Regions from separate parts of the Paenibacillus sp. FSL R10-2782 genome, predicted to be linked through region 2. Evidence: predicted binding sites of a transcription regulator. Region 2 holds the regulator's gene; the other holds the start of a gene.

Region 1 (15,665 bases), 350 kb from region 2:
ACCGCGCAAAATTAATCCACTGATTCCGCAAAGTGTGGAAAACGTCATTTTAAAATCCATGCGCAAGAATCCAGAGGAGCGTTATCAATCAGCGGATGAAATGCTAAAAGATTTGGAGACATGCCTGTTGCCAGGACGACGTAATGAATCGAAACTGGAATTCACACATATGGATGATGAGGATCAAACGCGGGTTATTCCGGCTATTAAGCCTCAGCAGATGGGAGTGTCCTCCAGTGGAGACGATGTGCCCGCCCAATCTGGTGATTTGGAAAAGCTTCCGAGCAAGCAAACAGCTAAAAAAAGTAAGAAGAAGCCGATTTTGTGGGTAACTCTGGTGCTCGTGTTGCTTCTTTGTATGGGTGGCGTGGTGTACTATGTACAAAATCTGCTCGTTGTCCCTGACGTTGAAGTGCCGAATGTAGTGACCAAGACCGAGGATCAGGCCAAGCTGTTGATCAGTCAGTCCGGGTTGACCGTTAAGGACCCGATTAAGCATGAATATAAGGACGGGATTGCGCCCGGAGTTGTTTTCTATCAGAGTTATCCAGAGAAATCTGTGGTTAAGAAGGGAACAGAAATTGAGCTGAAAGTAGGGATTGCCAAGCCGCTTACTCCGATGCCGGATGTCAAAGGGCAGAGCTATGATGATGCTGTCAAGCTGTTGACCTCCCAGCAAATTAAGGAGACACAGATTCAGCGGAGTGAGCAGTTTAGTGATAAGCCCGTAGGAACCGTCCTAAGTCAGACACCAGCGGCGAATGAATCCTTTGATAAAGATACGGTACAGGTGGTGCTGACGGTCAGCAAGGGTGCAGCTACAGTGAAAATGCCAAATCTGGTAGGCAAGACGCAGAAAGAAGCGGAAAATGAGGTCAAAAGTGCTGGGTTGAAGGTTGGCTCAGTCAAAGAGGAATTCAGCTATGAGCAGGAAAAAGGCAAAGTAACCAAGCAGTGGCCGTCAGAGGCTGGCACTGATTTGCCTCCAAATACGGAAATTACGTTTTATGTAAGCACTGGTTATCCGCCAGAAGCGATTACACTGCCATTTAATGTGCCAGTTGCGCCGAAGGAAGAGGGTAAAAACAGCAAGATTCGTATTACTTATACGGATGCACGCGGAGAAAATCAGGAATGGGGAAGCCGTACGATTAATACGACACAAGTGTTCACTATTAATCTGTTGCTGGCTCCGAACAAGGACAGTGTTGTCTCTGTATACAGAGATGGACAATTTGTTGATACGTATCCCGTTTCTTATATTGACGCGAAGAATGGAACGGTGACGATGCCTCAAATCGCTCCGCCTGCTGGAGCTACACCGATAGAAACGCCAGAAGGTACTTCTTCACAGAATGGCAGTGGCGAACAAGGGGATAGCGGGGATACTTCAAATGATGGTAATACCGGGGGTGACCCAAGCAATCAGGATGGTACAAATAGTAACGGTGAACCGTCCGCTCTTGCCCCCGAAACGGGCTCCACGGGCCTAGCGCGTGGTGAGTATGCTGTTAAACACACAAACCATTCAGGTAAGGAAAAGGGCCTCCACAAAAAACAGGGTGAAGCCATTGAGGCTGTAAAGCATCAGTAATCTTGTCGGAGGTCAGTATACTATCCGTTGTTAGCGTTCACTATTCCAATTTGGGAAGCTTAACACTTAAAGGAGGACAGCTTACACATGCCTGAAGGTCTGATCGTCAAGGCGCTCAGCGGATATTATTATGTCTCCAGTCTGGATCAGAATGGGCGGCCGGTATCCGGCGAAGCTACGGTACAATGCAGAGCACGCGGAATTTTTAAGAAAAAAGAGATTACGCCGCTTGTCGGCGACCGGGTCGTTTACGAACTGACGGAAAACGGGGAAGGTATGGTTAATGAGATTCGGAAGCGCACGACGGAGCTCATTCGCCCACCAGTGGCTAACACTACGCTTGCCGTACTGTTGTTTTCCTTGCGTGAGCCGGATTTAAATCTGCCGCTGCTGGACAAGTTTTTGGTGCATATTGAGCACGCCGGGCTGGATACAATTATCTGTCTGACAAAGCGCGATTTGTATGAGGGTAGCTCTTCGGAGGATGAGACGGTTTTGGCTGTTCAGGAAATGTACCGGAAGATTGGTTATGGGGTGCTGGTGACCAGTGCGCGTACCAGAGAAGGTACGGCTGAGCTTAAGAAGCTATTGGCTGGTCAAATCAGCGTTTTTTCTGGACAGTCGGGTGTTGGGAAGTCTTCCATGCTGAATGCGCTGGAACCTGGCCTAACGCTGGAGACGAGTGCCATTAGTAATAAGTTGGGCCGAGGACGGCACACGACTCGTCATGTAGAATTAATTCCACTCGACAATGGCGGTTTTGTAGCAGATACACCAGGTTTCAGCCAACTGGATTTTCTGGAGCTGGGCGTGGATGAATTATCCCCATGTTTTCGTGAATTTCAGGAGTACGCAGAAGGATGCAAATTCCGTGGCTGTACCCATATTCACGAACCTGGCTGTAAAGTGAGAGAGGCCTTGTCAGAAGGACATATTTCGCAGGGCCGATATGATAGCTATTTACAGTTTTATCAGGAATTAAAAGAAAAAAAGCGGAGGTACTGAGCATATGTTAAAAATAGCACCGTCGATTTTATCCGCTGATTTTGCTCGTTTGGGCAGTGAAGTTGCGGAAGCTGAAGCAGGAGGAGCTGACTGGATTCATGTGGATGTTATGGATGGTCATTTTGTATCCAACATTACCTTAGGGCCTCCTATCGTTCAGGCTATTCGTCCGCATACGAGCCTTCCTCTGGACGTTCATCTGATGATTGAGCATCCTGAACGTTACATCGGGGATTTTGTGAAGGCAGGAGCTAATATCGTCACCGTTCATGCCGAAGCTTGTGTTCATCTGCACGGGGTCATTCATTTGATCAAGCAGCAAGGTGCTCTTGCGGGTGTGGCCCTCAATCCGGGCACTTCACCATATGCGATCAAGGAAGTGCTGCCAAATGTAGATATGATTCTGGTTATGACAGTTAACCCTGGGTTTGGGGGACAGTCTTTTATTCCGGAGACACTGGATAAAATCAGACAGATTCGCACATGGTTGAATGAAATCGGCCGTCCGGATGTACATATCGAGGTAGACGGTGGCATCGCCGAGGAGACGGCACCAGCCGTATTTGAAGCAGGAGCTGACGTTCTGGTAGCTGGTAGTGCAGTATTTGGCAGAGTGGACCGTGGAGCGGCTATTGCGGCTATTCGGGACAGTGCAGCTCATTTGTCCAAGTGAAGCTGACCGAAGCGCTGTGGATGACGGGAGCGAGTATGTCGACAGGTGTGATCCTAAGTTGCTTCTCACTGGTGAAGGCTCCTTGGAATGCCCTTCTTTCACTCGTTGCCGTTCTGATTGTGCTGTTTTATTTTCGTAAAAATGAACGGCGCGGTTTGCGTATCGGCTTTGTAATAAGCAGCGTGCTTTATTATATCCTATTTATTTTCATACTCTCAGCATATCTGTATGTTCGTGGACTTGTCTAATGGTATAGCGTGGGATAGATGTGCATAAATATGGTTACATGAGCGGGATTCTCATGTAGCCTTTTTTTGTATGGCAACAACCCTTGACAGGTTGCATAAACTACAGAGAACGGATGCATGAGGATGATGGGGAGGGTGAAGCATGAAGTTTTATACAATCAAGCTGCCAAGATTTCTGGGTGGATTCGTCAAAGCCATTCTGAATACATTCCAGAAAAGCTGAATTTCACGTAACATACACAGGATGCAAAATGAAGAGCAAGGTACGCAGGGCATGCTTCCCGGGCACAGCAACAAAGAGATAGCTCGGCAGCAAATGGCAGGAACGCGCGGGAAGATGCCTGACATTTTGACATCAAGGACCAAATGGACGTAACATTTTGAATAACCAAAAAAGCACCCGTTTAAAACGAGGTGCCTTTTGTTTATAACATTATTTTTTTGCGACTACACGCGAGTTACTTTACCGGCTTTCAATGCACGAGTGCTGACATAAACGCGTTTCGGTTTACCGTTAACGAGAATACGAACTTTCTGTACGTTGACGCCCCAAGTACGGCGATTACGGTTGTTAGCGTGAGATACGTGGTTACCGGTGCCAGGCTTTTTGCCTGTTACAGAACATTTACGAGACATGATTCCACCTCCTATTCTGAAAATAACCAAGTTCCGTATGGAACGGGTCGCTCTTCAGGCCGACTGGGTCAGTCGGACTTTGTAAGTCACTAACCTGAACAAAACAATACTTATATATAATATCATAGTCAAAAAAGCTCCGTCAACCGATTCAAAAACTTTATTTATTTCTCTTACGCATTATAGTACAATATGGGATAGCTATTGCTGTGATTATTCTTGTAATAGTTGGAATGTGAATTCTTATTCCAGTCATGCCGGACAGATCAGAGGCGGAACCATATTTATCATTCCAGCCGATGTTTCAGTGTCGGGTGGTTGACTGGTTTTTCATATATATGACCTGTAGAAGGCTGATCAGGCCGTGAGTACGAAAAGCTTACGAAAGTGTGACATTCGTATTCGTCGTCTGGCTTTAGTATAATTCAATTGAACCTGTCCGCAGATGAACATGACGATGCGGAAGGCTGATGGCAAAACAAGTGTATTAAGCTAGGAAGGGGAATTCTCTTGAGTAATCGTTCTTTGAATGGTACAGATTTTACCGCAATGGTTTTAGCCGGGGCGGAACAATTACAGCAGCATGCGGAACACGTCAATTCACTTAATGTATTTCCGGTGCCGGACGGTGACACAGGAACTAACATGAATTTGACGATGAGCGCGGGCGTAACAGAATTAAAGAGGGGGGATTCTTCCTCCATCGGTGTCATGTCCGGCATATTATCCAAAGGTTTGCTGATGGGAGCCCGCGGCAACTCAGGGGTTATCCTGTCTCAGTTGTTTCGTGGCTTTAGCCGTTACGCTGCCCCATACGAGGAATTGAATACCCTTCAGTTCGCATCGGCATTGCAGAGCGGGGTGGATGCGGCCTACAAGGCGGTAGTTAAGCCGGTGGAGGGTACAATTCTTACCGTGGCGAAGGAAGCGGCCAAGCAAGCTGTGTTTTTTTCACGCCGAACGAATGACATTACTGAACTGATGGAAGAAGTGCTTACCAAAGCGAAGGAAACGCTTGCCATGACGCAGGACATGCTTCCGGTACTGAAGCAAGTTGGGGTTGTGGACTCGGGTGGACAAGGACTTGTGTATATTTATGAAGGGTTCATGCAGCATCTTGGAAGCGGTTTGGTGACAGCTCCAAGTGTAAAAGGGGAGAATGTACGCACTGCTTATGCTCCTCATGTATCCGAGAGACCGACAGCGCAAGCGATTGCTCCTTCACCGGATGCGCCGATTTCGGCGCAGGCGAAGCTTGAAACGGAAAATATTGAATTTTTATATGATATGGAATTTTTTATTAATCGACAATTGGGAGAAGCCCAAGGTACGGACTTTGATGAGGAAGCCTTCCGGAAAGCGTTATCTGTGGATGGAGACTCTATCATTGTTATTTCTGACGATGATGTTATTAAGGTTCATGTTCATTCCAAGGCTCCGGGCGAAGTGTTGAATCTGGCGCTACGTTACGGGGAAATTACACAGATCCGTATTCTGAATATGCGCGAGCAGCATCGTGATTTGTTGTCTGCGGGTATGGATGGCGCTCCTGAGCCTGAGTGGTTTGCTGAAATACCGGCAGAGCCTGCACGTGAGGAGGAGCCATCTGAGCCACCGGCTCATGAGCTGGCACCCTATGGCTTCATAGCAGTGGCTCCAGGAGAAGGGATTGCTGATATTTTTAGAAGCTTAGGTGTGGATGTTGTCCTTTCCGGTGGTCAAACGATGAATCCGAGTACGGAAGACTTCGTTAATGCGGCTCGCTCGATTGCGGCTCAGCACATTTTTATCCTGCCGAATAATTCCAATATTATTCTAGCGGCAGAGCAGGCCCGTGAACTGCTGGAGATGGAGCGCCTAGTGTCGGTTATTCCGAGCAAAACGATTCCTCAGGGTATTGCTGCGGCATTCGCTTTTCAGGAGGAGGAAGCCTTTGAGGCCAATCAGGACAGCATGCGGGACGCGGTCAGCCGCGTGAAATCAGGGCAGGTAACCTATGCAGTACGGGATACGACGCTTGATGACCTGCAGATTACGGCCGGCCATTATATCGGTATTCAGGATTCCAAAATTGTAGCGACCGATGAACAATTAATCGCAACTGCTCGTCTTTTGCTGACCAAAATGTTGGTGAATGGTGATGAGATTGTTACGATTCTCACAGGTTCGGATGCGCAGCAAGAAGATACAGAGCAGCTCGTCGCATGGCTTGAAGAAAATTATTCGGATGCTGAAGTGGAAGTTCATGAAGGCGGTCAGCCGATTTATCCTTACCTGTTCTCGGTGGAAACTTAATGGGCTGTAGAGCGTCATAAAAGTTCACCACAAAAGGAGGTCTGACCGATGAGCAACACCATCATTGTGACCGATAGCACGGCTGATATTCCACAGGAACTGGTAGACCGTCTCGGGATAGTCATTGTGCCGCTGACGGTGATGTTCGGAAACACGACTTACCTTGACGGCATTGAGATGTCTGCCGCGCAATTTTACAGCGAACTGGTACGGGCTGATGGGCTACCTACGACGTCACAGCCTTCACCAGCCCGCTTTTTGGAGACATTCACTACGCTGTTGGAGCAACATCCCGACAACCAGATCGTTTCCATCCATTTGTCTTCCGGCGTGAGTGGAACGTATCAGTCCGCTCTGCTGGGTAAATCCATGCTGGAGAAGCATGAAGACAGAATAACTGTGCTAGATTCCAAATTGGCCTCGTACGGATATGGTATGCTTGTGGTCTATGCGGCAGAGCTGGCGGCTTCTGGGCATTCCCCGGCTGATATCGTTCAAGCTTTAGAGCATCGTCAGGAACGTCTTTGCTTGTATTTTCTGGTGGATACGCTGGAATACTTGCAAAAAGGGGGGCGTATCGGCAAAGCAGCAGCCATGATTGGCACCCTGCTCAATATTAAGCCGATTCTCTCGATGGACAAGGAAGGCATCATTTATTCGGCAGACAAGGCAAGAGGACATAAAAAAGCAACAGCACGAATCATTGAATTGCTGGAACGGGATTTAAAGGGCCAAAAAATTAATATTGCTGTGGGCCATACGGCAGATCGTCCGGCAGCAGAAGCGTTCGAGGCACAGTTGGCAGAACACTTTGAGCTGGGAGAGCGAATATATACGGAAGTTGGCGCTGCGATCGGAGCCCATGTGGGGCCCGGAACGATTGCCATTTTTGCATGGCCGGCCGGAGATGAGAGGTAATATGTTACAGCTGGATCAAATACCTTTGAAACAAATACACGGCGTGAGCGCTCTCAAAGAAGGAGAGCTTCACGCTTTTGGCATTTCTAACGTGCAGGACATGCTGGAATATTATCCGTTCCGGTATGAGGATTACAGTCTGCGTTCGCTGAGCGAAGTGAAGGACGGAGATAAAATTACGGTGCAGGCTAAAATTCTGGGCATTCCGGTGCTTCAGCGCTATGGGCGCAAATCCAGATTGACTTGTAAATTGATGGCTGAGGACTGGATGTTTACAGCTACGTGGTTCAATCGTCATTTTTTGAAGGAGCAGTTAACGTCAGGCCGTGAAATTGTAGTGACTGGCAAATGGGATCTGAAACGGATGCAGATGACCGTTTCGGATTCCGAGTTTCCCGATAAAGGAGTCGCTCGTTCGGGAACGATTCAGCCTGTGTACTCCATAGGTGGCAAGATTACGCAGACCTGGATGCGTAAGACGATGAACCAGACACTCCAACAGTTTGGTGAAATGATTCCCGAAATTTTGCCGGAGTCGCTTGTGCGTAATTACAGTATGATGCCGCGTAAGCAGGCAATTGCAGGTATACACCAGCCTCAGGACAATCGAGAGGGGCAAGAGGCCCGGCGTCGGATGGTATATGAAGAGCTGTTTTTATTTCAGCTAAAAATGCAGGCATTCCGTGCGTTGAATCGCGGCCGGGCAGACGGGGTCGTACATACGGTGGATAATGCCACGGTACGCGAATTTGTGAGGGCCTTGCCGTTTGAGCTGACGGATGCTCAGAAGAAAGTCGAGCTTGAAATACTGCGTGATCTGCGGTCGCCCTATTGTATGAACCGTCTGCTTCAAGGAGATGTTGGGTCAGGGAAAACCGTGGTTGCGGCCATCGGCTTGTTTGCTACGGTGCGTTCCGGTTTTCAAGGGGCGTTGATGGTACCAACAGAAATTTTGGCTGAGCAGCATATGCGATCGCTTCACAAGCTATTTGAACCGTTTGGGATTGGTGTGGGGTTGTTGACGGGCAGTACAACCGGGAAGAAGCGTAAGGAACTGCTGGCATCGCTCCAGATGGGTCTGCTGGATATTGTGGTGGGCACGCATGCCCTTATTCAGGAAGATGTGTATTTCCGCCAGCTTGGGCTGGTTGTAACGGATGAGCAGCACAGATTTGGTGTAAATCAGCGTAGTATATTGCGTCGCAAGGGTTATAATCCCGATGTTCTTACAATGACGGCAACACCGATTCCGCGTACGCTGGCCATCACTGCTTTTGGCGATATGGATGTCTCTACGTTGTCAGAGCGGCCAAAGGGGCGTATTCCCATTTCTACGTATTGGGTAAAGCATGAGCTGATGGATCGTGTGCTCGGATTTATTTCCCGTGAGGTGGATCAGGGACGACAGGCTTATCTGATTTGTCCGTTAATTGAGGAGTCCGAGAAACTGGATGTACAGAATGCCATCGATCTGCATATTCAAATGCAGCAGGCTTTCCCACATTACCGCGTCGGTCTGCTGCATGGACGAATGACTCCTGCTGAAAAGGAAGAGGTTATGCGTTCTTTTTATGGCAATGAAGTCCAGTTACTCATTTCAACGACAGTTGTAGAGGTGGGTGTAGATGTGCCGAATGCGACGCTAATGATCATTATGGATGCCGACCGCTTTGGCTTGTCCCAGTTGCATCAGTTGCGTGGACGTGTCGGACGGGGGGCACATGCCTCGTACTGTGTGCTGGTCGCTGATCCCAAGTCTGAGGTGGGTCGGGAGCGGATGAAGGTTATGACCGATACGGACGATGGTTTTGAGGTGGCTAGACGTGACTTGGATTTGAGAGGGCCGGGTGACTTTTTCGGTACCAAGCAAAGTGGGCTGCCCGAGTTTCGGTTAGCAGATATGGTAGCGGATTTTGAGGTGCTGGAAAAGGCACGTGAGGATGCGACTGGTTTGATCGCGGATTCGTCCTTTTGGACATCTCCGCAGTATGCAGCATTACGTGGCTATTTGCAAAAAGAGCAGATTTTCCAGGGTGATCTTATCGACTAATACACCTCGAATCATAAGGTTGTTTATATAGTTTTAAACAGTAGGCACAATGGACAGGCTGGCCGTCATATATTTGGGAATGACCGAATGATATGGGAGGTGCGGTAACATTGAGCTATCAGCAATATGGAATCAGTCCGCAACTGGTGGAGCGGATTAAGTTGAAAATGAAAAATCGTGCGCTTAAGGAGCGGGTTAAGCAGCAGATCGAAGGCGTGACCAAGACGGACCTGCAAAACAAAGCCAAGGTACGTCAACTTGTGAAGTCCACTTCCGCTATTTTGAACGAGCGGCTGACGGCTGCACAGGAAGAACAATTGACGGCATTCGTACTGGCGCAAAAGATCGATCCGTCTAATACGTTCCATCTGATTAAGCTGTGGGGGATGTTTCGTTAACCGGACATACGTAGGATGTCTCTAAAATCTCTTTGAATGCTCGATGCTCATCTAAGCTGGAAAAAGGATTGCCTGATGTCAGGCGGTCCTTTTTTGCTTGCTCCTCTATTTCCAGGTTGTTCTCTGTTCAGCATAGTATTCCGTAGCCTTCGCTCGTATTTAATTCCCCGGGTAATAGACTGCGTGTTAATAGAAAGATTTTATTTGTAATGACCGCCAATTTATGACGCCTGTTCAGTATCGCCAAGAAGCCCTTAAAAAAGTTGTCTGATTTACTGTTGACAATCCAGTAAAGATCAGCAGGATAAACAATAGCCAACTGAAATCGAATCGATAATACGCATAAATGCATGCAATGAAAACCGATAAATTCTCGAGCTTGATCAGCTTCTTGTTCATAGAAAATCCTCCTAGAAAAAATATCCTGCTTAAAATTAATTATACCAGATGTCACGATTTATCGAAGATAACTGCCCTTTAGTTCAGCATGGTGCCAAAATACAAAATAAGCGATGGATTTGCTCCATCGCCACGCTCATGTTATCCTTGAGCGTGTTTGAACACTTGTATCCGTTGGTTTAACGCATCAAGCTCATTATTTTCCTACATCATGTTTCCGATCATTGTTTATTGAACGATAACTGCGGATCGATTGGCAAAGGAGTGGGCATCAGAAGCATCCGTTTTTGGATTTTGGTAAACAATGGAGTTTTGGCCAGTAGGGTAATTGCGATCGGTCTAATTTTGCGCAGCACTGGAGAGTCCACCATGACATTCTCAATCTTTTTCTGAAACGCGTGGATCTTTCTGATTTCCGGCTCGCGAATCTTTTGTACCAGGTTCAGCATTCCGGCTGAGAAATCATTCTCGTTGATTGCTTTTACAATTACATCCGCGGCAATAACGGCAGTTGCGCAGGAAAGCGACACTCCTACCGCTCCTATCGGGGTAGCGCAATGGGCGGCATCCCCAATGAGAAGGCACCCGTCCTTCGCCCATTGTTTGACCATAAAAAGCTTCGATTGCAGCGGAGTAAATGGTTTGAAATCCGTTAACGAGCTGGCGAAATCCTTGAAATAAGGATGGGTATTGATGATCGTTTGTTTGAAGGCTTCAATCCCTTGCTGCTTGATAGCATCCCATTCTTCCCTCTTAAAAGCGATCCCCACCTGTAGCCGATTACCATATTTAGAGCCCATGATGCAGGTCGGACCGTTCGAGATCTGAAACCGCAGCATACGCTCCCAGTGCTCCGGGTGTTCAATCGTAAACCAGATCAAGTCCATGCTATACTGCTCATACTCTATTGCATAATCCATTAATCGGCGCAGTGTCGAGAATCGACCGTCTGCTCCGATGGTAATTTTAGCACGAATGTCGAACTCCTCATCAACGCATTTGACTGTAACGCCTTTGACCACGCCCTCTTCCATAATCATTTTCATTACGGAGGCATGAAAAGATAACTCGAATGAAGGGTATTCGGCTGCTTTCTCATACAAGGCTTGCAGCAGGACTGGCTGTGGCATGGAAATGGCATAAGGGATGCCGGAGTAAACATTTTGAAAATTGATGGATCCGATTTGATGATCGTGGACAAAGAACGCTCCTTGTTTCAGTTTCTCATGTGGAAATTTTTCCAAATATTCTTTGAGGCCGAGCTGATCCAGCATTTGCAGAAAACGAGGTTGCAAAATCTCTCCGCGGTATTCGCGATCGAAGTTCTTCTGTTTCTCCAGCACGTGAACCCGAATATTCATCTTCGCCAGAAGCAGAGCTAGGAGCATGCCCGCTGGGCCACCGCCCGCTATGCAAACGTCCGTTTCCAAAGTTTTCATCCCCCATCGTTCCTTTCCCTGATCATATTTCCTTCGAGAATCAGCGTCAGTATATTTTGAAACACAGTTTCATAGGTGTGTGCGGAATTTGATAAAAATTCAGGATTCGCCAATGACTCGATCGCCGCAAGGATGACGCTCACCACAAAAGTCTGATCCAAATCTTTGCGAAACAAACCGTCGTACACTCCTTGTTGAAAGAGCTCGCTTAGCTTTTTCAAAATGATATTTTTGCGTAATTCCATTAGTTGTTCATAGATTTCGGGCACCGATCGTTGGATGTCTTGCATAGCTTCTTGTTTCACCGTACTGAGCCGTTTCCCAACTGCAAGCATAAACCGCTCAATCTTTTGCCTGAATTCAAGCTCGGCATCAGAAGCAATTCGTTCTATATCCCGCAGCTGTTCTTGGGCGAAATGGGAAACCACCTCTTCAAGCAGCACCTCCTTCTTTGGAAAATATTTGTACAATGTCGCTTTACTCATGCCAAGCTCGTTCGCCATTTGATCCGTCGAGATTTTGGAGAAACCGATCGTGAAAAACTTCTTTGTAGCGTAATCAACAATTTTTTGTTTTGTCTTGGATTCTTGCATATTAGCAACTCCTCATCACGAAAACCATAAGTACTATATCAGTTCAATTAGTACTACGTTGATTATTCTACAACCATTTTCCATAAATTACAAGGGTCATTTTTCGTTTGCCTTAATAGTAAAGAGTACCGTTCGCATTATTATCAAATGCATTAGCGCACTCATCATCATGGTAGACAACACCGTCTTCATCCCAACCTTGTTTGTGAAAGGCAACATAACCGTCCGGCCAAGCAGGTTGCTCTCGTGAATCGCGCAGGTTTTGACATGATACTGTTTCTTGTTGTCGATGAATGTTCCGATTTCCGCATCAAGCGATTTAGAGACACCTTCATCTAGTACCGCATAAGGCAAAGAGACTCGATTTCCTTTGTAGCGGCACCACGCAAATCTGCCCGTTAGCAGTTCGCCATAAAACCTCTGCCTGAATATCTGACTGCTTGCCGAAATGAGACCGGAATTTGTCCTGAAGCCGGGGCAAGGGAGTACGTGCGACGTCTCCAATGGTGTGCAATCCAAGCCTCTCCAAATGCCGTTCTATGCGCGAGCCAATACCGAACATACTGCGAACCGGCTGAGACTAGATAGACAATACATTTTTATAAAAGGCAGGATTAGCACATGATATTCGTAACAAAAATTGTGGAGATATCTCTTTAATTGCTGTCTCTACAATTTTTTAATTCCATTATTTACTTTGTATACGGAACAGATGTTTGGTATATAATCGACTTGGGAATGTATGTTCTTATTCATTTGCATTTTTGGAGGTGCAACATGATTAAAAAAGATAAGAGAACAATTTTTTTAGCAGATTGTCAAAGTTTTTACGCTAGCGTGGAAAAAGCTTCTCACCCAGAGTATGAAAATAAACCACTTGTAGTGGCTGGCGATCCTTCACGTAGATCGGGAATCATTTTAGCGGCGTGCCCCATTGCAAAAAGTTTCGGTGTAACAACAGCAGAGCGTCTGGGAGAAGCTCTGAAAAAGTGTCCTGAACTTGTTATCGTACGACCGCGGATGAAATACTATATTGATGTTTCTTTAACAATCACGAATATATATAAGGAGTACACCGATCTTGTAGAGGTGTTTAGTATAGATGAACAATTCTTGGATATTTCTGGTAGTATAAGAACCTTCGGTGATCCATTAGTTATTGCAAAAGATATTCAACAAAATGTTCTTTTACAAACTGGAGTTTGGGTTCGAATAGGAAGCAGTTCTAATAAGATACTTGCAAAAATTGCAACTGACATTTGGGCCAAGAAAAATAAAAACGGGATTTTCACACTACCCATAGCAGAAGTTGAACATTTATTGTGGCCACAACCAGTCAGCAAAATGTTTGGAGTGGGATCGCGGATGACAGCACATTTTGCACGGCTTGGCATAACAACTATCGGAGATATCGGCAGAATGACCTTGCCGGAGCTTAAGACGAAACTCCGTAGTCATTTTGGAAAACAGTCGGACATCCAGGCAGAAGTTATGTGGAGGAGCGCTAACGGTCTGGATGATAGCCCTGTTGTTCCATCTACGCTCGGTTCCCCGCAAAAGTCGGTAGGCCATGCAATGACCCTGCCCAAGGATTATTCGAAAAGGAATGAGATTGAAACGATCTTGCTTGAACTCACCGAAGAAGTTTGCCGAGACAGCCGTCGTAAAGGGTATATGGGCTCTGTTGTGACCGTCAGTTGTATATGCAGTCCATATGAAGCTCCTACCGGATTTTCCAGGCAAATGAAGCTTACCGACCCGACTAACAATACGAATAAAGTGTACGACTCAGCAAAAAAAATATTTTATAATTTTTGGAATGGTATGCCGATACGACGCCTAGGTGTCACTTTAAGTGAACTGGTTGACGATCAAACATATCAACTCTCCTTCTTTGAAGATCAGGAGCGTACACGTTCCCTGGAAAAAGCAACAGATAGCATTAAAGAACGCTATGGTAGTGCAGCTATTGTAAGAGCTTCCTCTTTGACCAACGCGGGTCAGGCGCTGGAAAGGTCCCTAAAAATTGGTGGGCATTATAAATAAACAGTTCGCAGATAAGGAAAACAGAACTAATCATCTATATAAGTTGAACCCAATTTTTTAGCAAACTATGGCAAGGAAATGAGAACCAGCTTGTCGAAAACGACACGGACAAGCAGGGGGCACCATGGAGGAAAAACAAACGGCACTGTATGAAGTAACACAAGTGATGAAACAAGCAAAAGAACGCCGCATGTATGAACGCTATCAAGCGTTGTATTTGCATCTCAAGGGAAAATCCGTTAAAGAGATTGCCGAAATCCTGAACCGCAGCAAGGAAACGGTGAATAGCTACATTCGGGCGTATGAAATCGGCGGATTAGCGGGTCTGCAAATGAAGGTTTTCTCCGGAGTGCCCACTCGATTAACCAAAGAACAGCAGGAACAGTTGAAGCAAACCATTGTCGATTCCGTTCCGCGAGTCTGTAAAATATATTGTGTAAGCTCTCTCCAAACAGTCGCAATGGAAAGAGTCGTAAAACGGTAGTCAGTGAGTACGGCGAACAGGACATTGCCATTCCTCGGGACCGACTGGGTGAGTTTGAGCCTCTGGTCGTTAAGAAGCATCCATCGAATGTAACGGGCATCGAAGAGCAAATCATCGCCCTGTATGCCAAAGGGATCAGCACTAGGGAAATCCAGGATCATCTGGGACAGATGTATGGCATTGAAGTCTCCCCTACGCTCATTTCCAATGTCACGATTCTCTCAGGTGATTGCAGCCTGTTATCCCCAAGCCGAAATTCAGAAGTGTATTATTCACCAAATCCGCAGCTCCACCCGTTACGTGTCATACAAGGACATTAAGAAAGTAACAGCCGACTTAAAACCCATTTACAAGGCAGCTACCGAGGAAAGTGCCTTACTTGAACTCGAACGTTTCGAGGAAGTTTGGGGAGCCCAATATCCCCTGATTATCCGTTCTTGGCGGACCCATTGGGACGAACTTGCTACCTTTTTCAAGTACCCACCTGAGATCCGCAAGCTCATCTACACCACCAATATGATCGAGAGTTACCACCGTCAGCTTCGTAAAGTGACGAAGGGAAAGAGCATTTTCCCTACCGATGAAGCCCTACTTAAAATGCTTTATCTGGCCACCGTCGATGTCACTCGAAAATGGACAGGCCGTGTCCAAAACTGGGGGCAAATGCTACTCCAGCTTTCGGTCTTTTTCCCCGATCGGGTCGGTCAACACTTGCGTTAGATTCGTGTTTTCCTCCTCGGGGGAGTCTATGCTTAAAAGAGTTTACACAAAATTATTGACAGACCCCGTGCTTAGTAGTCTCCCCTTCGAAAAGGTATTAGCCGAATGGGGAACAGGATGTTTCTGTAGTCTGAATATCCTTTAGTATGAATTCCAAGTGTTCTCTA
Region 2 (15,665 bases):
ACCCAGATTTACAATATGGTAACCATTGTTGGATAGAATAATCTCTACCAGGTTTTTACCAATGTCATGCACATCACCTTTGACCGTAGCCAGCAAAATCTTTCCTTTTACCGAGGATTCATTTTTCTCCATAAACGGTTCCAAGTAGGCTACCGACGCCTTCATGACTTCAGCGCTTTGCAGCACCTCTGCAACGATCAATTCGTTATTGTTAAACAAACGGCCTACTTCTTCCATTCCCTTCATCAGCGGCCCATTAATAATTTCCAGCGAAGAATACTTGGCGAGCGCTTGCTCCAGATCTGGAATCAGCCCCTCCTTACTGCCCTCTACTACATAGGAAGCCAGCCGCTCTTCGAGCGAAAGGTTGGACACCTTCTCCTTCTTCTCCACTTTCTTATTACGGAAAGCAGCCACAAAAGCAGCTAATGTATCGTCGTTCGTTTTATAAATCAGGTCTTCGGCGAGCTTTCGTTCATGCTCGGGTATCGAAGCATAACGTTCGAGCTTCTCCGTATTTACAATCGCATAGTCCAAGCCTGCTTTGGTACACTCGTACAAATAGACGGAATTGAGAACCTCACGCCCCGCCTCCGGCAATCCGAAGGACACGTTACTAATACCCAGAATGGTGTGAACTCCTGGAAGCGCCTCTTTAATAATCCGAATCCCCTCAATCGTTTCCTTGGCCGAACCGATGTATTGCTCATCACCTGTGCCCACGGGAAATACGAGTGTATCAAAAATAAGATCCTCCGGAGCCAGACCGTAACGGTTCACCAGCAGATCATAAGAACGTTTGGCCACCTCAAGCTTATCCTCACGTGAAATAGCCTGTCCGCGCTCATCAATGGTTCCAACAACAACAGCCGCGCCGTATTTATGAATAAGTGGTGCCATTTTCTCGAATTTCTCTTCGCCATCCTCCAAATTAATGGAGTTAATGATCGCCTTACCTTGCGAATATTGCAAGGCGGTATCAATGACCTTGATATCCGTCGTATCAATTACGAGAGGAACCTTTACCTTATTCACTACCAGCTTCAAAAAGGCTTCCATATCCGTCATTTCATCACGGTCCGGGTCCTGTACACAAATATCTATGACATGCGCTCCGCTCTTTACCTGAGCACGGGCAATTTCGGAGGCCTCTTCGTATTTGCCTTCCACGATCAAACGCTTGAATTTGCGGGAGCCAAGAACATTCGTTCGCTCACCAACCATATAGGGACGATTTTCCTGTTCAATATATACAGGCTCAATACCCGATACAGCCGGTGGGTGATGGCCTTCCAGCGGACGCGGCTCAAACTGAGCCATACTTTCACTCATAACCCGGATATGCTCAGGCGTGGTACCGCAACAGCCTCCTGCGATATTAAGCCAGCCTTTTTCGGCGAAAGCAGCCATTTTACGTGCCAAAGAATCAGGAGATTCATGATATTGACCGTTTTCATCGGGCAGACCTGCATTCGGATAACAGCTAATTGCTGCTGAGGACATATCGGAGAGAGAGCGAATGTGATCCCGCATAAATTCCGGCCCTGTAGCACAGTTTAGCCCGATCGACACCGGATGCAAGTGTTCCAGCGATATGCAGAAGGATTCAATATTTTGACCTGCTAAAGTCGTTCCCATTGGTTCAATCGTTCCCGAAATCATTAACGGAAGCTCAATACCTGTCTGTTCAAAAGCCTGCCGAATTCCAATACTTCCGGCTTTGACGTTAAGTGTATCCTGTGAAGTCTCCAAAAGCAGGGCATCCACGCCACCTTCAATCAGCGCCAAGGCCTGCTCTTCATAGCTCTCAATTAGCTCCGCAAACGTAACACCACCTGTCACGGATAATGTTTTCGTCGTCGGTCCCATGGCTCCTACAACAAAACGAGGCTTGTCCGCAGTATAGTACTTATCTGCTGCATTACGCGCCAATTTAGCTGCAACCAGGTTAATTTCACGGGCACGCTCCGGTATATCGTAATCCGCCAAAACAACGGATGTTGCTCCAAAAGTATTCGTTTCAATCAGGTCTGATCCGGCCTCCAAGTATGCTTCATGTATCCCTTGAATGACATCTGGTCTAGTCAAGACCAGCATCTCGTTGCAGCCCTCTAGCTCTTCCCCGCCAAAATCGTCGGGGGAAAGGTCCTCTTGCTGGATCATGGTGCCCATGGCCCCGTCAAGAATGAGTATTCTTCGTTGTAATGCATCCTGTAAGCTAACTTTATCCAAAATCTCTTCCCCCCCGCAAAACGTTAAATCCTAGTTTAGCAGAAACCGTATCATTTAGATAGATTGAAGTAAAACATACGTTTTATACGGCTTCTTTTGTGCAAAAGAAACTTTCGATATTCATTGTTACAGTTTTCAACATAAAATATTTCAAACCTATATTGTACAACGATTCAAGACATGATATCCTGTATATAACATTAAACCAAGTGGAAAAGAGGGATAATAGATGGCTGAAATCTTTATACGCAATACGAATGTACGAATTAGCGATGAAGACAAGGTACGTGAATTTTTGGAAAGTCAAGAGGTATTGTACGAGCATTGGGATGCCTCCAAGCTGTCCGGGGAGCTGCAAGAAAACTTCACCCTGACAGATGAACAAAAATTGGCTGTTCTAAGCACTTTTGAAGCCGAAATCAAGGATTTAGTCGCCCGCCGTGGGTATAAAATATGGGACGTTATCACCTTGTCCGAAGCAACGCCGAATTTGGACGAGCTGCTTGCCAAGTTTGAGCAAATTCATACCCATACAGAAGATGAAATCCGTGCTATTGTAGCAGGCAAAGGTATTTTCATCATTAAAGGTCCTGAAGAAATCGGTTATTTTAATGTTGAGCTCTCACCGGGTGACGTTATTTCCGTACCAGAAAATATTCCTCACTTCTTTACCTTAATGGAGAATCAGAAGATCGTCGCAGTACGTTTGTTCATCGAAGAAAATGGCTGGATTGCCGAACCGTTTGAAGATCCATCGTTTATTAAGGCATAATACCTGCTATTAAAGAATAATAAGAATTCACCCTAATGTGGATAAAGCAACTCCCTCTGCTCTGAGATACCTGAGCGGAGGGAGTTTTTTTGCCTTATTACTATAATAAGAAACGGAGAGCACTTACTTAAACGATTGAATAATTCCATTCAATTCGGACAGATGCTTAATTTCGAACTTTGGCTTGATTTCTGTAGTATTGGTTTTGGCGTTTCGGTTCACCCACACGGAGTGCACACCTGCTGCCAGAGCTCCTTGAATATCAGTCGTCAGCTTATCCCCAACCATTAAAGCATGTTCAGGCTCAATACCAAGAAGCCCCAAAGCATGCTGAAAAATAGACGGATCAGGCTTGCCTTTACCAAACGAACCTGAAATAACAACGTGATCAAAAAATGGAGCTAACTGCGGAACCCCATCCAGCTTTTCCTGCTGTAGATCAGGGGAGCCGTTTGTCAACAAAAGAAGCTTATACTGCCCTTTCAATTGCTCCAGAATCTCAAACGTTTCTTCATAAACATGGGGACGGGAGCGTCTTTCCAAAGCAAATTGGGTTGCCAGCTTCTGCGCCAACTCCTCATTATCTATCCCCAGCTGTTGGAGACCTCTACGCCAAGATTCCTTTCGATAAGCAGGTGCCAACTGTTCCAATTGCCGGAACTCAGGCTGCTCTCCTGCCGTAAAATTCGCCCACAATCCCTCAAACGGATTAATACCAATCAATTGAGTAAAACTGAAGGTTTCATAAGACTCATACAAAGAACGCGCTTCCTTGCGGACTGCTTCTTCCAAAGCTTCTGAATCAACGCCTGCTTCCTGGGAGCCTGTCTGGCAGGCCGCGTCAAATGCCTCTTCTACGCTGCGCTCATCCCACAGAAGTGTATCATCAAGATCGAACATTACGGCCTGAATCGCCATCTGAATCATCCACTCTCTTTCCACTTTATTATGTATGCTGGTTCCGCCTTATTGCGTCTACAAGCATTCCAATCGTTATGTGCCCATATTAGTCAAGAGGCCGCAATGTGTTATATGAAATAACATCATGCGACCTTATTTACAGAGGTTACAGGCCCACCGACAATTTAAACGATTCGTACCAACAGAAGTCGTTATTTTTTGTCTACTTGAACCTGATTAGATAGCGCAAACTTCTCAAGCCGCTCTGCAATGGCATCCGTATCATAACGGCCCAGTGATTTTGTAAAAATAAAGTTGCCACCCTTACCTTTTCTTTCAACTGTTACGTAACCCTTTTCAATCTTGATGGCTTTCATATCCTCTGCCGTCATTGGACGCTCTCTGCCACCCTTCAACATGTACAACGTGCTCTTTCCAACCTTCAAATAAGGACGGCGGATGAAAAAGATAACAGCCAGCATCAAATACAAGCCGAATACAAGCCAGTCCATGCCGCGCATACCAGTCTTAGTCAAAAAATAACTCATGAGCATGTACAGAACTGCAAGTCCAGCCAACATGATTGGCACGGTAATATTACGTCCACGGAAAATATCCATTGCAGAACCGGTGCCACTAATGGTTTGGATGCCTTGCTTTTTGCGCGACTTATTCAAATGCGCTGTGTTTTTGCGAACTTTTCTTTCAAATGACCGGGCCATCTCTCAATTCCCTTCCCAAATATATTGCCTAAAAACAATTGCCACCAATCCTAATCTATATAAATACCAAAAATAGATACCTAAAAAAACGAAAAGCAAATTACGCAGGCTAAGCCGCTTTAGCGACATTAATGTGTCAGCCCACCATTTCCCTTCGACGCATCTTCGTCCACAATTTCAATCGTATCAAGTTGCTGCCGAAAATTACGGCGAATGTTATCCAAATAAATTTCCCGAAGATTGGCGCGCTCTGTTGTTTCCTCTTCCGTCAATCCTTCGGCTTTTGCTTTGCGAGCCAATTCATTGATGCGCTGTACCAAGCTGTCTATATCCAAATTCTGTCCCCTCCATATAAGCAAAGATATAATACACTTTGACATGTAGAAAAGAGCTTGTCAAGGTTCTCGCATCACGTTCCCTAATAGCTCTAATGGTACTGCTCAGAAGTGTGGAAGCTTTAAAACCTGGCCTGCCTGCACTCCCCGTTCTTCCAGTCCGTTAATCCGAACAATTCCTTCTATATATACCCGTGTATCCATTCGTTTCGGTTTATGATTGGAAGCAATCCGCCACAATGTGTCCCCAGGCTGCACAATAAGTTTGGTTACCTCTACATTCGGAACCGATGGAGCCGCGAATACCGTCAGTACACCTGTACCCGCAATCCAGGAGATGATAACCAGAATAAGAAGTTTGGAGAGAATACTGTTAGTAATGGTCCGTACAAGCTGTGCCTTTCTCTCATTCCGGACATTTTGCATCTTTTCTAAATTCAATGGAAAAATACTTTGATATGTGCTATATTTCATCATTGGCTGCGTCCTCCAAACGTTTGTTCCTATGTTTTTTCACAATATAACACGAACATTTGTTTTATTCAATAGAAAAGAGAACAAAAGTTCGCGATTATTTTTAGGGATTATTTAGAACTTATGTTTGTACGAACGGAGGTTCTATGCTATAATTTTCCCAAACGTTACTAAATGGGGTTGATACGGTATGTCTAAGATTTCAAGCCGCCAGCAGGCCATTCTTGAATTTATCCGCAATGAAGTGCGTCTAAAGGGTTATCCCCCTTCTGTGCGCGAAATAGGTGAGGCTGTCGGATTGGCTTCCAGTTCTACGGTTCACGGTCATTTGGATCGTTTGGAGAAAAAGGGACTGATTCGTCGTGATCCAACGAAACCACGGGCCATCGAGTTACTCGGTCAAGATGAATCGGATAACAGCAACTTGATTAATTACTCAATTAGTCGTGTGCCGGTCGTCGGCAAAGTTACAGCTGGTTTGCCTATTACAGCAACAGAAAATATTGAAGATTACTTTCCTCTTCCCCAACATTTTGTTGGTGAGGATAAAATATTCATGTTATCTGTTGTAGGAGAAAGCATGATTGAAGCTGGTATTGCTAACGGAGACTATGTCATTGTACGTCAACAGCAGACAGCCGATAACGGCGACATTGTCGTGGCCATGACGGACGAGGACGAGGCTACTGTTAAAACTTTTTACAAGGAAAAAGATCATATCCGACTTCAACCGGAAAATCCGGCCTTTGAACCGCTTCGTCTGACGCACGTCAGTATTTTGGGCAAGGTTGTAGGACTCTTCCGGGACTTCCACTAATTTTTCATTTTTCAGCCCCGTTATTCTTCCCTCTACAACAAAACCGGCTGCCCATGGCAAGCCGGTTTTGTGTTGATTTTATATATACAAAACGTTCCTCAAAGCTATTCTTTTTCCTTTTGATAGCCTTAGATTTTAAATCTTTGGAAAAGCAACTTGAAGCCGTATGTACTTTCCGAAAGAAATAACTACACAGAGTACCATCAGGAATATAAAGTGCTTTCTGTAACTTTATCCTACAACGTAAGTGGAAAAGGATACGGCAGGAAAGCATGAGTTTTTCCGTTCCTTACCTCCATACTTTATTTGTTTCTGAATATTAGGATCATAGGTGATAGCTTTTTTTTGCTTTTAATAGATTTATGCTGATACATTGCTAGCGCTAATGACATATGAATAAAGTAGACCTTAGAAAAGGAGATAAGCTGATGATCAAAAATAGAGTCAAGACGTATAAGCATCGTATTGGCAAGAACAAATTTCTGGTCGTAAAAGTCTTTCAGGCCGCAGCCGCAGAAACAAGAAGCGGTAACGCACTAGCCACAAACGCATTAAACATCAAAATTTCCAAACGCAGCCGTAAGCGTAAACACTTTTAAGATTCATCCGTACCTTCATTTCTTGTGAAGGGAGGTGAATATCATGTGTAAAAGACATTTCAAACGTAGCGTGAGAAGAAGAGGCTTATTGATCCTTTCAAATCAGAGAGCCGTTGCACGTGCTAGAGGTAACGCACTGGCTGTTAATCTGTTTAGCGTAAATGATAGACAACGCAGACGTTAATGATGTTTTAAGCGAAAAGCGGGAAGGATTTCTTCCCGTTTTTTTGCCACATTATCGTGTATAACGGAAATTACACCTATAATAGAATCAATTTCATAATACCCACAGTAGCTTTAATAAAAAGTACATATAGATCAAAATGGTTTGATTTGTCTATATGTAGTATACATTTCGTTGGCTTAATCATTTATGAAATGGATTCAATAAAAATTGATTTTTATGGTTATTCTCCCCTATGAACTATTGTGTCTTTATCTTGACTGTATGATCATTATCCTAAATACTTTTAACGAAATGCTTTTCCTAGTGGAGATGCCTACTTCCCTACCTTTTGAAACAGAAAAGCTAGACCCGAACGGAATTTGTGCAAAGATCTTGCTAACCACAGCGCATTATTTCTCACTTCCGCAAAAACGAGCGAATGAGTGCTGAATGTCTCTTATGTTTTAACAGTATAAGGCGAGTATTTTTGACAAAAAAAAAGAGCCGCTATCTAGTAGCAACTCCAGTGAAGATTATGTTCGAATTAATGAAACCCATTTCCTCTATAACCTCTCCAAATCGGTGATAAGAGATTGGACACCTCTTCGACGTTTTTGTTATCTCACATTCAAAGTAAGCGTCTTTGAAAATGCCATTAACAATTTTCACCTTCTCCACATTCAGAGTATTGCTTCTGTCCACATTCAAGAAACGGAACCCATTATTATTTAGGAAGCTTTCCCAATGCTTTAAGGTGCCGATCATGTAATATGTTTTTTCGAATGTGTGAACTAGAATCTGATCCCTCTTATGTCCTTTAGATATGAAAAGAACCTTGTCCACGGGTATGTTTTCACCCTTGTTAATACCTCCAGGAACAGCTGATACGGTTAGGTTTAGCATTTCACATATCTCCACTTTATTTCAACAGTTCTTCAGGTGGTTCGGGACTGTGAATCCAAGACAAACTCGCTGTACTCACTGATGCAACTGCAAGTGAAGTCAGTAATATGGCGGCATTGTAGTACATGCCAATTTTAAATTTACTAAATATAGGACTTTTCATTTTTCGCACCTCCCTCCTATTAATGTTAAGCTCTGAACAAAAAAACTAGCAGCTACCACCGAAATAGCCAGCCACAAATTAAGTGTTATTATGAAGACTCCGAAAATCTTCAACAATGGGTAGTGCCGTTTAGGTATACGAGTCTTCCCGTCTATTCTAGACGGGGCGTAAACTAAGACAAGTATTATACTTAATACCGACGTAATAACTATCCCATTATAGTTTAAATTCACAAAGGACAAGGCAGTAAGTAAAGCTGTAGATACAACAATACATACCACATTGCTCCTTAAATGTATTCCTCCTACAACTTGACGCAGTATAGAAAAAGATATCATCGCCAGTATGGTTTCCTGCACCTTACCCGTAATAAATGAAAGACCGATAGTTAACACAATAATTGAAACTGTATTAATCACAACGGCTATTCCATGTTTTAAAACCGCAATAGAAGCTGGATGATCCGGTACAACTGTTTTGATATGAGTTGCAATATCAAGAGCGATAGTATCAAGATTTTTTATAATAATCACGCTCCGTCTTTAGCGCATAGTACAAGAACATTCCAGATGCCAAAGCTATAAACAAAATACTCAGAGGAAAATTATTGACGTAGAACATAAATGTACTAGCGGCTAGTACCCCAATTATTAAAATAACAACAAGTACATGTTCCCACCTAAAACGCAAGCTTTCATAATCTGCTGTAAAGCCTATTTTGAATTTATATAGCAACCATGATATAGCTAATACCCATGCACTGGTTACCGCTTGAGCTAACGATCCCTCTGGAGAGGTCTCCATGTCTGATGTCAATGTACCAAAGATCATTACTATGATTATTGCTTGGAACAGCGTATACAAAAACGTACCTGTAATGGATATAATAGCTGACCAAATAATAGGCATCCTTACAACAGTAGTTATCAATAATGTGAATAATATAATGTTTATAGTCGGAGCAAAAAAAGACAACGACGTTTCTTCTCTTAACACCAGACTTTGCAAATTCATGATCAGGCCGATAAACAATGCAGGCCAGACAAAATCTAAAGCTCGGATTCTGAAAATAGTAAGCATTAAAACAAACGCCGCAAATGTTTCAACATTAGAAAATAGCAAGAACCGTATAGGCTCCCACATAACACATATCCCCTTCACTCCATTGTAACCAATACTATAATTCTATATTTGCTATAACAGTATAGCAATACAATTACCTGTTTATTTGGAATATTATGTATTATGTTAGGTAGATATTTTTCACTCGTTTCCTTACAATGTGTGTATTGCTCTAAGAGCCAGATTTTCAAAAAAACTCTTGTTTCACGAACTGGAAAATACCACTTTCCTCCCATTTTTCGTTTGATAAGTCGCGGATCATGGAAAAATGCATCGAGAATTGCATTCCAACTCATACATGTCCTCTTCTTTAATTATTTAGGATGATACAAACAATCAAAAAGATCATAAAATACAATCAGCTAAAATGATTTGTCTTTTCCCTTTAACAGCAACTAAGTAACATCATAATTATCATAACCTTAATTTTTTCTTATAGCTATCCCGATGTTCTTGCTTACGGGCCACATTGGGTTAGACCCTTGAACCAGTGATCATAAAATATCAAATGCGTAACAAAAAAGGGCTGCAAAGTTGCTTTCATGCAAACCTGCAGCCCTTTTTTGTATTCTGTTAAGGGGTCAGCGTCTCAATTTTCAATAACGACGCGATTCAGCTTGAGATTTACCGGATTGGCAATCGTGTCGCCCACAGGACATTTGCTCTCCAGAAATTGCACGAATTGTTCGACCTTCTCGGCAGACGAATTGGTCTTGATGTAGAACGTGTATCGTATATCGGAGTAACCAGGGCGGATTTCAGATCTGTTAAAAAATCCGTCGAGATCCAGGTCACCTTCAATATCTACCCTAAAATCTTCAAGCTCTACATTGAATTTGGCAGCATATACCCTGGCCACAATGGATTGGCATGCGCCCAGGGAGGCAAGCAAAGCTTCTACAGGATTCATTCCCGTGTCAGTACCCCCAAGGTTTTTCGGCTCGTCGATGACCAGTTCGAATTGTCTTACATTGGTAACGACTTTAACCCCATCCTTTAAATGGGCAGTTGCTTTGAATGTTTGAACATTTGGCATACATTCACCCTCCTTTTTCTGTACAGCCCAAGTGTGGTTGGGTGTTTCGAAGTTATAATTTTAATATAATTATTCAACTAATTTTAGTATGAATTATAATTCTGCTGATCATAACCTGTCAATAGATGAGTGTTGTTTGGATTCCGACCTTTATTCTTGTCTTTCATCATTTGGCAATACTATCTTGTCCTTAAGGGTCGGTCTACTCGTTTAATTATAAAAACGGCCATATATCCTTATCAGAATGAATTATTCAACTAACTGTGAAAGATAGCTTAATAAAACAGCCCATTCAAAGAATAAAAGCCTCCCACTAATAAACTGTACCCTATGTAAAGGACATTTCTAAAAAAGACCTATACTGTTTGAAGAAGATGATCTCTGTACTGAACGGGGGTCATCCTTTTTAAATTCCATTGGTATCTGTAGTAGTTGTAGTAGGTCATATATGCCTTGATTTCTCGTTTGACTTCATCCAGCGTGGTGCAGTTCTTCAGCGATATTTCATCATTAAAATGACCAAAGAAGGATTCCTGCGGAGCATTGTCCCAGCAATTTCCCCGTCTGGACATGGATTGCCCGAGACCCATACGTTTCACTTTCTTCTGAAAATCCGGATGAGTGTAGTGGGTACCTTGATCGGAATGAATGAAGGCGTCTTGGGTCTTCTTGAATCTACGATTCTTCTGTAAGTGAAGCAAGGTGTTTGTCGCCAGATCCATGGTGGCTCGCTCCGACACATGATAAGCCAAAATTTCATTGGTGGAGCTATCCTTGATCGTGGACAGATAGGCTCGCTTCCCTTTTCCATAACTTAAGTAGGTAATATCGGTGAGAAGAATCTTGCCAGGCACTCCCTGTTTGAAGTTACGTTGTAATAAGTTAGGCACGACTCGATGCTCCTGGGTTGCCTTCATCATTCGCTTGTACGGATTCGCTTTTCGATGAGGACATACGATACCATATTTTTTCATGATTCTTCGGATTCGCTTGAGATTCCAGACGATCTGAAATTGTCCTTCCAGTGTCATCTTGATGGAGCGCGCTCCTTTGTTACGCTTTTTAAAATCGAAGGCCTTGCTGACGTGAACTCGGATTTCCTCGTCAGCCTGCTCTTTCTGATTGCGCCTGTGGATGGATGACGCGGTCCAATACCGGTAGTAGCCGCTTTTGGAGACACCTGCAATCCCGCACAGATAGCTCACCATTCGTCGGAGATTGTATTTCAGAATCACGGTGCCTCTTGCATCGTGCAAGCCTAAGTCGCCTTGCTCTCTGTAACGGGCTCTCCACCGTTTTGCAGCGGCTTTGATGCGAGTCATTCCAACGATCTGTACTTCGAACCCACAGGACTCAAAAATGTCCATGGGCAGCTTTCCTTGCTGATTCGATGTAATAAAGAGTTGTCTGAACTCATCTGTATACGTAATTCCTTTGGTCGATGCAGACTTCACATACGGGTTTTCGGAAAGTTGTTTCACTTCTTTTGTTGTAAACGTTTTTTTACTCATCGGCTGATCTCCATCCTTGTCTCGTTCGTGGCATAAATTAAAAATACCCCATAGATAGACTTTTTTAAAGTGTCTACTCTATAGGGTACAGTTTAATACTGGAGAAGCTTTTCTGTATCTATATTACAATTATATTTGGTGGCAAAATTCGCTTTCCATCTTCCAAATATTAATTCGTTTCTTTACTCTTCTGATCTTTTTTCTTCAACTCTTCTGGTATTGATTTAGCGCCAAATACTGTTTTTTCATTTTTAGTAGATTCGCCAGCGTATTTCCCCAGTTTTACATTTAAAGCTCTCGCCAATCTCTTATCCATTTCCGTTCCCCTCCTCTCCATATAGGAATTATACTGAAAGCTTGTACCGCTAAAGACAAACATATTATCGTTGATTGTGTAAAAAAATTCAACATGCAAATGGAAATGCATATGATTTTGAAATACTTATGGTTTGCAGACTTTTCAATATAGATAAAATGATTAGGTGCATAAACGAAAAACACTAGTAATGAGCAAACGCTAATAATTAAAAATGTTGATATTCCCATAGAGAAAAAAGGTATAGTAACACATACTGCTGTTGTAAAAAATAAACAGAACGTAAGACTAGAGAAGTGTGCACCTCCTGAAAATTTTCTTATTAACATAAGACTGCCAAGCGCTAATAACGACCCGAAGAAATGACCTGTTAACCAGCCTGTAAGTGAGACAAAAAGGATAGTCGAAAATTCAGTAAGCCTTATCCCGAGTGCATATTCCATCACTTCTATACTTGTAGGTCCATCAGGATCAGCTTTTTTTATTTCTGTTGCGATGTACCTGGATAACGCTTCTAGCATCCTCGTAATCCCCCCGCTCTGAAAAAAAATAGGACAATCCGAAAGTAAACAATGAAATGGAAAGTAATCCTATTGTGCTAGAGTTATAAAGCATATATAAAGTAATAAAGATAGTAATCGTTGATATTAGCGAACCTAAAATTAACATCTTATTTAGGGATGAGAAATAATTTTCACCTCTTAAAAAATCGTGTGGAGGCTGAATTATAAACGAGAACCCAAAGTTATATTTCCCCATAACAAAAGAAATCAAGTATGCAATAATGATAGAAGATAACTGAATAAAGTAAATAGAAAACCCAGAAGTGTAATTGATAGCACCCGGTTGTGCTGCTCCGAAAAAATTCGCAAATAGATATACAAATAGCTGTAGGTTAATGTAGGCTGTTAGACCAGAACCTGCAGAAAAAGCCCCCAGATGTGTTTTGATCCCTAAACCGAATCTAAAAAAGATAACCATAAACAAATACTGAAACGGCAAATCTAATTTAGGGACACCTATAACTACCCTCATAAGAAAAGAAAACAAAGCTATGCCAATTGCGTAGAAAAGTATTTTTCTACGATATTCCCAAACGGGAAGCATATAAAGCTTTAAGACCAAAGTCACAACGGCCAAAGCATCGAATACCCCAAGTAAAATATACAAAAAAGCAGATAACACAGATACACCATCCTCCTATTTAGCCTGCTGTAATTGTATATTTTACTGGGATTAGTAGCAATGCAATAACCTATTAAACTGGTAATTTTTGTCCTCATGTAAGATAATTATTTATAGTTTGTCCAAACAATATCCTACAACTTCATCCAACTAAAATCATCCTCGTATTTTTGGACAGCTTTACTTCCCTCCTGCTGGTGCTAATGGATGTTACTACACCAGTCATCACCGTGTCGTCGAACGGGCTAAATACTACCAGTGAGACGGTCGCGCGTGAGTTGTAGGAATCTATTAGTGCCTGCTCAATTAATTGGACCTATTGATCGTCGAGTTCTGGCTTGCCCCGGTGCTGACGATCCTTCATAAGCTTTAAGTAAGCTTCTTTATGTTCTGGTATGATGATCCGCGCACTCTCGAATATTCCATTGCCTTCAAGTTTCTTTCCCATGTATGTCGCCTCCTGATGTTTATGTAGAAATTATATCCCGAACATATGTTCCTTACAAGAACTTTTGTTTTCTATTTCTAAAACTTTGTACTAGGGCCTGTACGCAAACCAATTTGATTCATAAACGAATGGAAAGCAGCGTTACCATGAACATGTTTGCTGTTTTTTTCATAGCGAGTAATGGGGCAAATTTCGTCATGGTGCTCCTGTTCGAGCCACACAAAGCACGGCGCATTCAGCATCCGTCCTCCTTGTTTCTTTCGGGCTGGGGGTAACAAGGGTTCAAGTATATTCCATTCTTTATCCGTTAACTCGTATCTTCGTCTCATGTTCCTTATTTTACTATTTCTACGAGTTGTACAGTTTGCATACACGTCCTAGAGAATTAAATCCCAAAGAATAAAATTTTCTCTGATGTTCGTTGAGTCGAATTTGTGAAACAAAACAGGAAGGTTTTGTATCATCGAACTTTGGAGATTAGATTCGGAGATTAAGGACCGCCTTCTTCTTTGCTTTTTCCCGCAAACAGGTTTTAATCATTGTCCAATGCTGCATTCCCCTTAATAAACGTCGCGTAAGCTGTGGCGCCTGGCGACTAACTTTCCATATCTCCGGTACGGTATATCTTATTCTTTCCTAATTGTGCCGTTGCAAATTTCCCAGCGCCCGAAAGACGTTCGTTCACGGGAGACGTTTGGACATTGGGAGCTGGATACCGTGGAGTTCTTCCCTAAAGGCGCAGACTTCGTCAAATAACGGATGGATCCTTGGAGCAAGCAATACATTGAATCAATCAACCTCCAAGAAAATGCTTGAGTTGGAAAACCACTCACGAATTTTTCAAAGAATAACCGCCACACTTGGATTTACAATCTATCACTTACAAATTATTCAAGTTTTTTTGCAAGTACAGTCAAGATTAACTCAAGAGGGCAAATCTCTAGTCTCATCATAATAATTAAGGAGGAAATCTGCATATGAGTAAGAAAGTTAAAATGTTTTTGGCAATTTTTTCGATCTTTGCTGTATTTGGAAGTACGGCCGCTTTTGCAGCAGAAACTAAGGCGACAGATGAGTTGACATCACCGACTGATCTGCAAAGTCAGACGGTTACAAATACTGCAAATTCAATACTTGTTCCTGCCACAGAGGCAGAACTTCAAGTTCAGTTTAAACATGATTTCCAAGGGACTGTTATAGGGAACGGTGTTCGCTTACGGTCTACTCCTTCTAAAACGGGGGCAATTTTAGAATCGATGTATAGTGGTGAAAAAGTCTGGATTGATCAGAGCTACCCTACAAATGGTTGGTATCATGTTACCAGAATATCCACCGGTCGCACAGGTTATGTTTCTGACGATTATATTCAGCCTGATTTTGAGTGATTCTGAAAGCTGATTACTAACTTAAAAATAAAGAGATTTGACCTCAAAGGGACGAAGCAGGATAAACCTCTGCTTCGTCCCTTTTTCGTTTTTCCGCTATCTCTACTTTCTTGAACAGATTATGGGTCAGACTGATTATGATAATCACCTCAAAGAAGCGAATGAATAGTTCAAAACCTTGATGGTTAGCTAAGGAATCCGTGATAAGTGGACTCTTTTTAAGGAATACATTTTAAGTAGACGACTTGCTTACCAACATAACAAAATCAGTAAACAAAAAAACACAGTTGAAGCCATATCCGGGTCAGTTGTGTTCTTTACCCATTACTCATTCGTAAGAATCTCATACAATAAAAAATATCGCCTAGAAAAATATTCCTAGGTCTAATAGACTATATACAAATATTACTTGTGATTTAGGGGGATACTATGAAAATCGTAACATCTATAATGGTGGTTGCTGCTTTCTTAACAATTAGCGCTTGTTCGTCTGGCAATACAGAGGTCAGTAAAGACAATCAAGTGCAGAAACTTCAAGCAGAGTTGGCAACTGCCAAGAAAGAAAACGAGGCGCTTAAA

The links. Region 2 encodes LexA, which represses DNA repair genes until DNA is damaged. Its sites were predicted from a motif close to CGAACATATGTTCG; they were not measured.
Region 1: the regulator LexA is predicted to act here: its motif matches at 12,954-12,967, upstream of NST83_RS15080 (DNA polymerase IV).

Annotation. Positions count from the first base shown of each region.
Region 1 covers NZ_CP151951.1:3,330,002-3,345,666, reverse strand. The annotation lists gene pknB (Stk1 family PASTA domain-containing Ser/Thr kinase) at 1-1,594, shown strand, start outside; gene rsgA (ribosome small subunit-dependent GTPase A) at 1,682-2,599, shown strand; gene rpe (ribulose-phosphate 3-epimerase) at 2,604-3,272, shown strand; gene spoVM (stage V sporulation protein SpoVM) at 3,663-3,743, shown strand; gene rpmB (50S ribosomal protein L28) at 3,968-4,156, opposite strand; gene NST83_RS15115 (DAK2 domain-containing protein) at 4,667-6,451, shown strand; gene NST83_RS15110 (DegV family protein) at 6,500-7,369, shown strand; gene recG (ATP-dependent DNA helicase RecG) at 7,371-9,419, shown strand; gene NST83_RS15100 (stage VI sporulation protein F) at 9,530-9,817, shown strand; gene NST83_RS15095 (FAD-dependent monooxygenase) at 10,438-11,655, opposite strand; gene NST83_RS15090 (TetR/AcrR family transcriptional regulator) at 11,652-12,248, opposite strand; partial or broken gene polYB (DNA polymerase IV) at 12,643-12,825, opposite strand; gene NST83_RS15080 (DNA polymerase IV) at 13,026-14,294, shown strand; gene NST83_RS15075 (helix-turn-helix domain-containing protein) at 14,419-14,778, shown strand; partial or broken gene NST83_RS15070 (transposase) at 14,733-15,498, shown strand; partial or broken gene NST83_RS15065 (dihydrodipicolinate synthase family protein) at 15,596-15,665, opposite strand, start outside.
Region 2 covers NZ_CP151951.1:2,975,152-2,990,816, forward strand. The annotation lists gene metH (methionine synthase) at 1-2,232, opposite strand, end outside; gene NST83_RS13385 (cupin domain-containing protein) at 2,462-3,004, shown strand; gene NST83_RS13390 (HAD family hydrolase) at 3,128-3,922, opposite strand; gene NST83_RS13395 (hypothetical protein) at 4,117-4,626, opposite strand; gene NST83_RS13400 (DUF896 domain-containing protein) at 4,755-4,961, opposite strand; gene NST83_RS13405 (LysM peptidoglycan-binding domain-containing protein) at 5,067-5,435, opposite strand; gene lexA (transcriptional repressor LexA) at 5,626-6,252, shown strand; gene NST83_RS13415 (hypothetical protein) at 6,681-6,851, shown strand; gene NST83_RS13420 (LytTR family transcriptional regulator DNA-binding domain-containing protein) at 7,525-7,920, opposite strand; gene NST83_RS13425 (cyclic lactone autoinducer peptide) at 7,937-8,083, opposite strand; gene NST83_RS13430 (accessory gene regulator B family protein) at 8,080-8,616, opposite strand; gene NST83_RS13435 (hypothetical protein) at 8,594-9,226, opposite strand; partial or broken gene NST83_RS13440 (group-specific protein) at 9,373-9,519, opposite strand; gene NST83_RS13445 (OsmC family protein) at 9,795-10,241, opposite strand; gene NST83_RS13450 (IS3 family transposase) at 10,598-11,752, opposite strand; gene NST83_RS13455 (hypothetical protein) at 11,922-12,068, opposite strand; gene NST83_RS13460 (hypothetical protein) at 12,540-13,253, opposite strand; partial or broken gene NST83_RS13465 (YolD-like family protein) at 13,388-13,701, opposite strand; gene NST83_RS13470 (SH3 domain-containing protein) at 14,679-15,086, shown strand; gene NST83_RS13475 (bZIP transcription factor) at 15,516-15,665, shown strand, end outside.